2 regions of the Rhodococcus artemisiae genome follow, and region 1 is predicted to be linked to the other one. Evidence: riboswitches for the same ligand, from Rfam matches in the RefSeq annotation. Region 1 holds a riboswitch; the other holds the start of a gene.
The links. A riboswitch is a leader RNA that binds a small molecule or an ion and turns the genes downstream of it on or off. The one in region 1 is predicted to bind cobalamin.
Positions count from the first base shown of each region.

Region 2: it holds a riboswitch for cobalamin, as region 1 does, so the genes downstream of both, Q7514_RS26075 (ABC transporter substrate-binding protein) here and Q7514_RS00675 (ABC transporter substrate-binding protein) in region 1, are expected to answer to the same signal.

Region 1 is NZ_JAUTXY010000001.1:130,543-136,514, forward strand. It holds gene Q7514_RS00660 (MFS transporter) at 1-314, shown strand, start outside; gene ykgO (type B 50S ribosomal protein L36) at 661-783, opposite strand; gene Q7514_RS00670 (GTP-binding protein) at 855-1,820, shown strand; cobalamin riboswitch at 1,939-2,068, shown strand; gene Q7514_RS00675 (ABC transporter substrate-binding protein) at 2,303-3,139, shown strand; gene Q7514_RS00680 (class I SAM-dependent methyltransferase) at 3,136-3,903, shown strand; gene Q7514_RS00685 (hypothetical protein) at 4,148-4,612, shown strand; gene Q7514_RS00690 (helicase associated domain-containing protein) at 4,658-5,185, opposite strand; gene Q7514_RS00695 (TetR/AcrR family transcriptional regulator) at 5,282-5,839, opposite strand; gene Q7514_RS00700 (bifunctional cytochrome P450/NADPH--P450 reductase) at 5,922-5,972, shown strand, end outside.
Region 2 is NZ_JAUTXY010000015.1:147,854-153,825, forward strand. It holds gene Q7514_RS26055 (short-chain fatty acyl-CoA regulator family protein) at 1-211, shown strand, start outside; gene Q7514_RS26060 (WhiB family transcriptional regulator) at 213-509, shown strand; gene Q7514_RS26065 (ABC transporter ATP-binding protein) at 476-1,252, opposite strand; gene Q7514_RS26070 (FecCD family ABC transporter permease) at 1,275-2,324, opposite strand; gene Q7514_RS26075 (ABC transporter substrate-binding protein) at 2,324-3,370, opposite strand; cobalamin riboswitch at 3,425-3,599, opposite strand; gene Q7514_RS26080 (SDR family oxidoreductase) at 3,624-4,517, opposite strand; gene Q7514_RS26085 (hypothetical protein) at 4,640-4,810, shown strand; gene Q7514_RS26090 (Rv2732c family membrane protein) at 4,910-5,428, shown strand; gene cobF (precorrin-6A synthase (deacetylating)) at 5,474-5,972, opposite strand, start outside.

The sequences.
Region 1 (5,972 bases):
CACTGGCCGTCGGTGTCGCCCTGCTCGATCTCGGGATCCAGGGAACCCACATCAGTAACCAGAGCTTGATCTACCCGTTGCGCCCGGACGCACGAAGCCGCCTGAACACCGCGTACATGACCTGTTACTTTCTTGCCGGGTCACTCGGGAGCGTGTTGTCCACCGTCGCCTACTTCACCGGCGGGTGGCGGGCGGTGTGCGTACTCGGTGGATTCTTTCCCGCATGTGGTGTCCTACTGTGGATCCGGGAAATGTGCGGAAGCGCGGGCTCACCGCGGGAAGTCGGCGTGGAACAACAAGCCAACGGGACCTGATTCAACCGGGAGCACGGAAGCCCCTGGCGACAATGGGCTCAGCGTACGAAAAAGTCCGACTGGTCGATGCGACGAAGAACCCAACCCAGTTCAAGGACGATGACGAGGTCGCTCCAACGCGGACGGAGCATGAGAACGGAAACGCACTCCGCAGCAGCGCAATGGAATCCGGTTGTGTTCCGTGTCCCGGCAGGCAACCCTTGATGAGCCGTTTCCGATGGCAGGATCTGCAGCGGCTTACACCGCCGACGAAGCGTGGGGGCCTTTCTGCTTGCCGCCGGGCAGGCTCACCGGACCGATGCATGGCGGGTTTGTGGGCGTACTTACCTGCATTCGACTGTGCCCGCTATCCCTGCCGCGCCTTGAAGCGCGGGTTCTGCTTGTTGATCACGTAGACCCGCCCGCGGCGGCGGACAACCTGCGATCCCGGCTGGTTCTTCAACGACTTCAGCGACGAACGGACCTTCATACACCCTCCTAATGACAACGGTTATCGTTATACTAACGCATCTCACACGTGCACAGCACAGGACGGAAACCATGAACACCACCGAACCCGTGAAGGTCCACCTGTTCTTCACCCAGCACGCCGCCACCGACGCATTCCAGCGAGCCCTCGGTACAGCCACGAACCGAATGATCGACTGCAGCGCACTCCTGTCCGCGGGCCCGGCGCTGCCGAACTCCGCCACGCCCGACCTCCTCGTCCGGTGCAGCCCCGACACCGACGCGCAGCGCATCGTCTCCGAATTCGAGTCCGCGCGACGCCACTCGGAAATGCGAGCCGATCTGGCATCTGTCATCACCACCCTCGACGCCGACAGCACCGCCCGAACCCTGCTCGGACGGCCACATCTCGGCGCACCCGAGTCACCCGTGACGCTGGCGGCACACATCGAACACGCGTCGACGCTCGTGCTGACCGGATGGGGCTCGATGGAGCCCACCGACCTGCATCCACTCGTGGCTCTGCTCGGACACCTCAATCCCACAGCCACACTTGTCCTTCTCGGTCCGCAAGCGCCACTCGGCCCACTTGGCCACCCCACCGATATCGCAGCGGTGACGTTGAACCGGCCCGGCTGGATCCACCTGCTGGGCGACGCATTTTCCCCGCGGGTCGCGCACGACCGCGTGCAGGCGTTCCGGTATCAGAACTTCCGGCCATTCCACCCCGACCGACTCGCCGCGATTCTCGGTGGCGGGTTCGACTGCGATTCCGGCGGCCGGGTGATCCGCTCGGCCGGTTTCTGCCGGCTGGCATCCCGGCCACACACGACGATCCTGTGGGACCACTGTGGAACAGAGATCGGACTCGGCCGGCTCCGCACCGAAGACCACTCCCCCGAACCGCTGACGTTCGGTCAGGACATCGCGTTCTTCGGCATCGATCTCGACATCCCCCGCACGATCACGATGTTGGACGAGTGCACACTCGACGACGACGAATTCCTCCTCGGGCCCGACAACTGGACCCAGATCCCCGACCCCCTGCCCAGATGGTGAACACTCGTACCGGGCGACATGCGGCGTCGGAAGCCCGTGGAGCCGCCGTCGGAGAATTCGCTGTCGGTGAACGAATCGGACCGGCAGACGGGTCCAATTGGGATGTATGGCCTTCTTTGCTAGATTCGTCACGCCAGGTAGCCCCGACAATGGGGTCAGGTGGAATCCGGTGGGAATCCGGAGCTGACGCGCAACGGTGAGGGGCGAACAACCCCGAGCCCGATACCCTGCTGGACCGGTGGCGGCTCGCCGTGCCCGGTAATGACGTGTGGTCCGCTCGCGTGCAGTGGCTACGGGAAGCTCGATGGGTAATGCACCGAAGAATTCGGAAGTCTGTGGTCGCCGCGGCGACCGTGATGGTGTTGGGCGCGGCCGGGTGTGGCACTTCTACCGATAGCGACGACCCGGACGATACCGTAGACGCTCGCGGTGTGATCAACTGCGGGATCACGGTTTCACCCAGCGGTCCCATCGAGCGGGCAGTGGCCGTCAACCAGCCCGCCGTCGAGTTGCTGCTCAGTCTCGGGCTGGCAGATCGGCTATCCGGGGTCGCACTCGGTGACGACCGGCTTCTGCCGGAGCTCGAACCTGCGGCCTCCGAGGTGTACGCGTTCGACACGGAATTCCCCTCGTTCGAATCGGTGCTGGATCGTGAGCCGGATTTCGTCTACACCACTTTCGACTACACATTCACCGATGAGGGAATCGCGGATCGCGACCGGTTCACTGAAATGGGAATCTCGACGTATCAGTCTCCGAGCGAATGCACCGGGCAGGACGCCGTGCAGGATTCCGAGCTCACTCTCGACGATCTGTACTCCGAGATCGTGGACGTATCCACGCTGTTCGATGTCCGCGAACGCGGCGATGACCTGGTCGGCGATCTGCGTGGCCGGGCAACGACGGCTGCTGGAAGTATCGACGCCTCCGAGGTGACACTCGCATGGTGGTATGCGGGAACTGCCAGTCCGTACATTGCCGGCTGCTGCGGTGCTCCGGGAATCATGACGCGCGAGGTCGGGGCGCAGAACGCGTTCGGCGACAGTCGACAATTGTGGCCCGAGGTGGGATGGGAGAGCATCCTGGATCGTGACCCCACCGTCCTCGTCTTGGCCGACCTCACCCGTGGCAGTGACGGCGACAGCGCCGAGGAGAAGATCAGGTTCCTCGAAGCGGATCCGGTGGCCAGTCGTCTGACCGCGGTGCAGAACAAGCGCTACATCATCCTCGAAGGCACCACCATGGACCCGTCGATCCGCAACATCGGAGGAATCGAGCAGCTCGCCACAGACCTTCGCGAACTGGGTGTGGCGCAATGACACCCGATGAATTGGTCGAGCGCTGGGACAGCCAGCAGGCCGCCTATATCGCCGACCGGGAGGGGCGGTTCACGGCGATTCTCGACACGCTCGAGCTCGCGACAGGAGGCGAGTTCACCGCAGTCGACCTCGCCTGTGGTCCGGGCTCGTTGACCGCGCGGATCTTGGACCGGTTCCCACAATCGCGTGTCGTCGCGGTCGACTACGATCCGATGCTGCTCGAACTCGCCCGCGAGTACCTCGACGACTACGGACATCGCGTGCGTTACGTCGACGCCGACCTCACCGATCCACAGTGGTCGAATCGGGTGGCCGAACAGCTCGATACCTCACCTCGGGCGTTTGTCTCGACCACCGCGTTGCACTGGCTGCAGCCCGAGCAGGTGGTGAGCCTGTACGCCCAGATCAAATCGATGCTCGGACCGGGTGGCCTGTTTCTCAACGGTGACCACTTCCGCTTCGACGGCATCGATCAGCACATCACGGAGTGGTCGGCACAGCACGATCGGTCGACCCAGCGCCTCGGTTTCGCTGCGGGCGCGGACGAGTGGGATCAATGGTGGGACCTGCTGCGGTCACACCCCCGCATCGGGTACCTGCATGACGAACGAACGCGCCGATTCGCAAATCGGGACGGCACTCCCCCGACCACGGTGCAATTCCAGCTTGCCGCGTTGAGACAGGCCGGGTTCGCCGAGTCGGGGACCGTCTGGCAACTGTTCGACGATTACGTCGTCTACGGAGTCGTCCGACCACACCGATGACGTGACGCGCTCGGACTGCTCGGCCGGGGCGACGACGGCGGCGGTACCATCACGACTCGTGCATACTCTCGCGATTCCCTCCCCGGAGGAGATGCGTCCTCGCTGGGCTTCTTACGCAGCCGTATCGGCCGCTCGAGGAAGCCGATGGGCCGAAGGATGCTATGCGCGTGGAGCGACTTGGCATTTCGACGACGGTGGCGGGAACTGGGCAGATCTACGTTGGCACAGCAGGTCGGAAGCTGTCTTGATCGGTTACGACCACGAATACTCCGAAGCCTACTTCGATGCCGCGGCCGACTATTTCGACCGCAGCGAAACAGATCTGTTCGCTGGTGTTCCGCCGTGGTGGAGACATGCTGCGGCCCGCTACATCGAACGCCAGCGTCGAACCGGTGAGTGGATCGGCTTCGTCTACGGCTTCGACGGTTCCCGGTGGAGTCGAGCCGACTACACCGAACCCGACGGGTTCGACGCACTCGGCCTCCCCTTTTCGAGTGACGCCACCTGCAGCCGGCACATCGTCGACCTGCTGAATTCTTGGAATCCCCACGACCGCGCTACCTCTCACACCGTCGCCTCCCTGCTCTCCCGAGGTCACACCCTCGATCGCAGCACAGCCGACTCGGTGCTCGGGGCCAGAAATCTCGACGTTGACGCCGCCGTAGCCGCCGCCAACGCGTTCACACCGCTTCCCAGGGGCGACAACTGAGGTTGGCCGGTGTCGCGCATCGAATGCGCCGCCGATCTACTGGTATCAGCGTCCTTCATCCGAATGATGTTCTGGCACAGCAGTTACCCCCGGCCTGGGGCCGCGTCGACGAGCGTTCGGCGTCACCCCGAACAACTCGAGGACCGCTCGTTCGTCGTCGGCGAGCGTACCGGTGCGCCAGCGTTTGATCTGCCGATACAGCCACTCTCCGAGTCGCTCACCGTCATCGGTGGTGTAGTGGACAGGCACCTCTGCGGTGCCATGCACTTCACGGTACGCGGCAAGTTCGGTGAGCATGCGGAGCCGCTTGGCATCGACTCGAGGAATCGGCTCGACCCGCCAGTCGAAGCCGACCGCATCGAGCTCTCGTTCACGCTGAGAAGGTAGCGTTCGGGTCGCGCGCGCAATCCGTTGCCGCTCCACCCAACGTCCGAGTCGAAATCCGTCTGCGGTCACGAGATCACCGGTTACCGAAACGCGTTGAGCATGCGCGGCGTACCTCCGGACGGCCGGGGACAACGCTCGAGGCTCTTGGGACGGAGGGGTTCTGTGGGCGACGGTGGATGCTCGCATAGACCCAGTATGAACCGTCGACGGCCAGGAGAACCATCGAACGTGAACGCCGCGCGTCGTGAAGCGGGCATAGGTTGGTGAACACGGGCCCCGAATTCAGAATGCCGAGAGCCCCGCAACAGCAAAGTTGAGGAAGGCCTCGAACGTCTTCTCCGGATCCGCGGCTCCACCTTGCTCGTTCAACGCTCCGGTCGTCTCGCCGAGAATGAACCCGGACAGGAGTGCGAACAGAGTCTTGCGGGCGTAGACGAATTCGGCCTCGTCGACGCCGGCACGGGAAAGGATCCGGTCGAGCGCTCGCCAGAGAAGATGGTCGCCTCCGGAAACTTCCGGGTGCGACAGCGCGTAGAGCCACAGTGAAGGGTGCCGGCGGGCGCTGGCGCGGCATGCGTAGCCGAGTGCACGCAATTGTTCCCCCCATGGTGCGTCACCTTCGGGCACGTCCAGTTGGAGGGCCACCAGGGCGCACACTCTCTGGAGTAGCGCGGTCTTGTTGTCGACATGGTGATAGAGCGACATCGGGTTGACGTCCAGTTCGACTGCCAGCTTGCGCATGGACAGGCCCTCCACGCCGCCCGCGTCGACGAGGCGCAGAGCTGTCGAATAGATCTCGTCCGGGGTAAGAGGTGCGCCCCGATGCGCGCTCACAGCCATACACCGTATGCTAGCGATCGCCATACAGTGTATGGCTGGTGACTACCATCGGTTACCGGCCTCGGGCGACAAGGAGTTCTCGATGACTGCGACCCGATCCATCCCCGCGCTGCGCGGGGTGCCGTTCCTCGGC
Region 2 (5,972 bases), on a different contig from region 1:
CGGCTGCGATCTCGGCTACGCCGACAAACTCGTCTACTCGAGAGGGTTGCGTCTCGACGATCCTGACACGACCACACCCATCGGCGCGGGCTGCAAGGTGTGCGACCGCCCGTCCTGCACCCAGCGGGCGTTCCCACATCTGGGCCGCACCATCCGGATCGACGAGAACAACGCGGGCCTCGCGCCCTACTCCGCCGCAGAGGAGCTGTGAGATGCGCGACGAACGGCACCTCGATCACGACGTTCGCTGGTGGGCGCAGGCCGACTGTCGATTCTTCGGGCCGTCACCCTTCTTCGGACCCGACACCGAAACTCCCACCGAGCGATTCCGTCGCGAGAATCACGCCAAACGGATCTGCGCCGGTTGCACCGTCGCCGACGAATGCCTACGGTACGCACTCGACGCGGGCGAGCCGTTCGGGATCTGGGGTGGTACCTCCGAGCGGGAGCGGAAAAACCTTCGCACCCGCGTGAATCACGGACGGGCTACAGAGGTGCACAGCCGGTGATAACGAATCACGGATGTCCCGGCGTCATCGGTGATGGTGGCACGCACGCCGTACACCTGCTCGATGAGCTCGGCCGTCAACGCCTCGGTCGGTGTCCCGTGCGCGACGATGCGCCCCTTCGAGAGCACCACCACCCGATCGCAGAACATCGCCGCAAGATTGAGGTCGTGCAACGCCACGTAACTCGTGACAGGAAGTGACACAATTCGTTCGAGAATGTCGAGCTGGTGCTGGATGTCGAGGTGGTTCGTCGGCTCGTCCAGCAGCAGTTCTTCCGGTTCCTGAGCTAGGGCCCGGGCGATCTGCGCACGCTGACGTTCACCACCCGACATCGAACGCCACAACCGGTCGGCGAACTCGGCCATCCCCGTCACGGCAAGGGCACGGTCGATGGCGTCCGCGCCGCCGTCGTCGCGCCCGAACACATCGGCGTGCGGAATCCTGCCGAGTCGCACCACATCCCGCACACGGATGTCGACCTCGGTGTGCGCGTGCTGCCCGACCATCGCGACCCGGCGTGCCAGAGCGCGGCGCCCGAGACTCCCGATGTCCCTTCCATCGAGAGCCACCGTCCCACCATCGGGGTGATCGATGCCGGCGAGCACGCGCAGCAGGGATGATTTACCCGACCCGTTCGGCCCCAACAGCCCGATCGTCTCCCCCTGCACGGGTTCGATCGTCACGTCGTCGACGACAAGATTCCCACCGCGGCTCCACCGCAGCGACTTTGCGGACAGTGTCACGGCGTACTCCTCGTACGGAATGTCACGGCGTACTCCTCGTACGGAACAGGATCAGCGCGAAGGCGGGCACGCCGATCAGAGCGGTCACCACACCCACCGGCACCTCCTGCGGTGCGAACACGGTGCGGGCCACCGCATCCACCCACACCATGAAGACTGCACCCACCACAGCGGTGACGGGCACGAGATGACTGTGCCGGGGGCCCACCAGGAATCGTGCCGCGTGCGGCAGGACGAGACCCACGAATCCGATCGCGCCCGCGGCACTCACCAGCACGGCGGTGATAAGAGCGGTCACCAACAGAAACATCAGCCGGGTACGTGCCACCGAGATGCCGAGTGTCGCCGCGGTCGACGAACCGAACGTGAATGCGTCCAGAGAGGACGCCTTGACCAGACACACGACGATGCCCAGCGCACACACCGCGCCGCAGAGCGCCACATCACTCCAGGTGGCCCCGGACAGCGACCCCAGCAACCAGAACAGCACCCCGCGGGTCCGCTCCGCATCGGCAGACGAGATGACGATGAACGACGTCAACGCCGAGAACAGCTGAGTCCCCGCCACACCCGCGAGCACCACGCGCGAAGTACCTCCGCCCGCGCCGGTGGCGAGCAACAGGACCAGCGCGAACGACACGAGTGCGCCCAGGAAGGCACCGCCCGACAACGACACGGCGCCACCACCGATGCCCAGCACCGCGATCATCACGGCACCGGTCGACGCACCCGACGAGATCCCCAGCACGAACGGATCCGCCAGCGGATTACGCAGCAGCGACTGCATGATCACACCGCACACCGCGAGACCCGCGCCGCACACCGCGGCCAGCAGGGTCCGTGGCAGCCTCAGCTCCCAGACGATCCCCTCACGGATCGCGCTGACCGAACTGTCTGCCAACCCCAACCGGTCGAAGATGACAGCGTAGACGTCCGGCACCGAGAGTTCGGCCGGGCCGATCGTGACGGTCACTGCGATCGAGAACGCCAGTACCACCAGCCCGACCACGACGACGACCGCTGCGACAGGGGCACCTTCGGCAGGCGACCGGTACTTCGTCGCCGACACCATCAGCCCGCGAGATTCCACTCGCGCAGAGCGCCGGCCACCTTCTCGATTCCGTCGACCGTGCGGATCGACGGGTTCATGTCGGCACCATTGACGACGATGTACCGTTTGTTCTGCACAGCCGTCAGACGCCGGGTGACCGGATTCGATTCGAGAAATTCGATCTTGCTGTCCAGTGCGTCGCCCGCGATGCTGCGCCGACTCAGGTCGCCGAGTACGAGTGCCGTGGGATCACGATCGAGGATCGACTCCCAGCTCACCTGCGGCCACTCGTTCGTGGTGTCGTCGAAGACGTTCTTCGCGCCGACGGAGTTGGTGATGATGCCCGACGAACCGCAGCACCCCGCGACATACGGGGTGGCGGTGTCGGCGAACCAGTATGCAAGAGACACCCCGGCGCCGTCGACATCACCCGCGGCGGTCTCGTACCGCTGCCGAAGCTCGGCGACGAACTCGTCACCGCGCTCGGTGACATCGAAGATCGCTGCTAGTTCGCGGATCTCCTTGTACACCGCATCCATCGTCAGCGGCTCGGTCCGGTTGCCGTCGGAGTTGACGCTGTTGTCGTCCTTACCGTCGCAATCGGTGGGCGACAGGTACGACGGGACTCCGAGCTGCTCGAACTGCTCCGATGTCGCGACGCCGCCCTCGCCGAGGGTGCCCCCGAAGGAAGCCGACACGAAGTCGGGTTCGGTGTCGAGCACGACTTCGAAGGAAGGATTGTTGTCGGCGAGGCGCGGCACCTTCTCGTTCTCGGCGCCGAGGTTCTCGCGCACCGGGTCGGTCCAGGTCGCGGTGCCGACCATGCGGTCGGCCAGGCCGAGCGACAGCAGGATTTCCGTCGACCCCTGGTTGAGCGACACGGCCCGCTGCGGTGGCGCGTCGACGGTGACCTCGCGGCCACAATTCTGGATGCTCAGCGGGTAGTTCGTCGACCCCGACGCGGCGCTCGTGTCCTGGTGATCGGTGGCGTCCGGGTCTGTGGCGCTCGACGAGCAGCCGGCTACGGTCACGACCGCTGCCACCAGAGCAATACCGGTGCACAGCATTGTGCGCCGCCCTTTACGGGCGGCGAAAATCGAATTGTTCATATCCATCCTCGTGGTACTGCCTCGGTCGGCGCAGGTGTCCTGGCTCCCGGATCGACGCTTTCTCCCGGCCTTCCAACCCGTGCGGGCCGTGACCACGATGTGGGAGATCGCTCCTCGGTGACAGTTGCGGGGACAGCCCCGGATTCGCACCGGCGTTCCCTACGTCGCGTCGAACAGTACAAGACCCGAGCATGCGCACCGCGAGGCGCAGTCAGGTGAACGGCACGCCACCGGTCACCGCGACGACAGCACCGGTGATGTAGCTCGCCTCCTGCGACGCGAGGAAGACGTACGCGGGAGCAAGCTCGGCAGGTTGTCCCGGACGACCGAGCGGAACATCGGCGCCGAACTGCTCGTAGGCGCCGCGGGTCATCGTCGCCGGGATCAGCGGCGTCCAGATCGGTCCCGGTGCAACCGCATTGACGCGAATCCCCCTGGGTGCGACATCCGCGGCCAGGCCCTTGGTGAAGTTCACGATCCCGGCCTTACTGGTCGCGTAGTCGAGCAGTCCGGGTGACGGTGTGGTGGCCTGGATCGACGTGGTGTTCACGATCGCCGAACCCGGACGCATCTCCGCCACCGCGTACTTGCAGAGCCAGAACAGCGCATACAGGTTGGTCTTCATCACGCGATCGAACTGGCCGGTGGTCATGTCTGCGATACCGCCAGGTTCCATGTGCTGGTAGGCGGCGTTGTTGACGAGGATGTCGATCCCACCCAGTTCGGACACGGTGGTGCCGACCAGTTCGCGGCAGAACTCCTCGGACCGGATGTCCCCCGGTGCCGTCACTGCTCTGCTCCCCGCTTCCTCGACCAACTCCGTCGTGCGGCGCGCATCATCATCCTCGTCGAGAAAACTCACGACGACGTCGGCGCCTTCGCGTGCAAACGCCACGGCGACGGCACGGCCGATGCCCGAATCCGCGCCGGTGACGAGGGCGCGTCTGCCGTCGAGGCGGTCGCCGCCCTTATACGTTCGCTCTCCGTGGTCCGGCTCCGACACCATCTCGGAGGTGCGCCCCGGATACGGGATCTCTTCCTGTTCGGCGAGCGGTGGCGTCCGGTACTGCTTCCCGGGGTGCTGCATGCGGTACTGATCTGACATCGGATCCTCCCGGACATCGCGTGTGCCTTCTCCGTACCCGGTCGACCGCGGCGGCACACACGGTTGGAGACGGCAGCTTCGGGGTATGCGAGGCAGGCACACCTCGACGGAAGGACACCGGCGTGAGCGCACACAAGGATCCGGAAACGGCCGGCACCGCGCGCGACAAGGACGGTACAGCGCCCGACGTGGTATCCGACCCCGCGCAGTCGACGGAGGACGGCTCCTCCGACTGGACGGATGAGGGCGGCGCGACACCATCAGGACCTGCAACCGATACGGACAAGGACTGACGCCTCTACCCACCCGGGGTTTACCCTGGTAACCGACACCTTCTACCGACTCGGGTGTGGGCGGCCATAATGGCTTCTCGTGTGGTCGAACGAGGAGGCATGCACGTGAGTGAGAACCTGTCGGCGTATCGGAGAGACTTCGCGCGGATCGAGAAGAGGATCGCCGGGGAGTTCGACCCAGGGCGACGGCGCTGGGTGCTCGCCGGGTGCATCGCGCTGCTGATCGTCGGGCTTGTTCTTCCGCAGACGTCGTCGGCCTGGTCGTGGACAGTTCTCGCGGGCTGGTACGGCGACAGTGCCGCGGTCTCGATGCTGATGCGGGTCTTCATGACGTTGACCGTGGTGTTCGGTGTGCTGGTCTCTTCTGCCGCGCTGTGCCTGCGCCGCTGGCGGCTCGCGTCGGCGGCGATGCTCGGCTCCGGGCTCGCGTCGTTGTTCGGGCTGTTGGGCTACTGGTCGCAGGCGGGGATGATCGCCGACGGACCACATGCACCGGGCATCGGCATGATCCTGAACTGGCTCGTCATGATCGCGATGACCTCGCAGTGGCTACCGATCGTACTCAGCAGGTCCCCCACCGACACACGGCCGCGACCCACGCTGATCCGGTCTCACTGACCCCGATCATTGTGCGCGACTGATTCTGCCCGGCTGCTGCGCAGCTCATTCTGCCCGGCGCAGCAGATAGGTGTCCATCACCCAGCCGCGTGCGGCCTTGGCCCGAGCCCGCGCAGAGTCGATGGCGTCGAGCACCTCACTCAAGCGTCCCGCGACGGCCTCCTCGTCGCTCGTCCCCAGATTCGCTCCCCACCAGATGTCCCAGTCGCCGTCGAGGTCGCGGCAGGCGAGCTGCCCGTCCAGCATGACGACGATATTGTCGGCGCCCGACGCGACTTCCGTGCCGAGGCGCCGACCGGTGGTGATCGTGATCGGTCCGCCGATCCTGTTGAACACCAGCCGATGTCGCGCGGCCAGAAGTTGGATGCTGCTCACGCCGGGAACGACGTCGTAGTCGATGTCGAGCACACCACGATCGCGGATGCGTTCGACGACTCGGATGGTGCTGTCGTACAGGCTCGGATCGCCCCACACGAGGAATCCGACCGTCTCGTCGTCGCGGACCTCTGCGTGCAGCACCGCCTCGTACGCGTGCGCCCGGGCC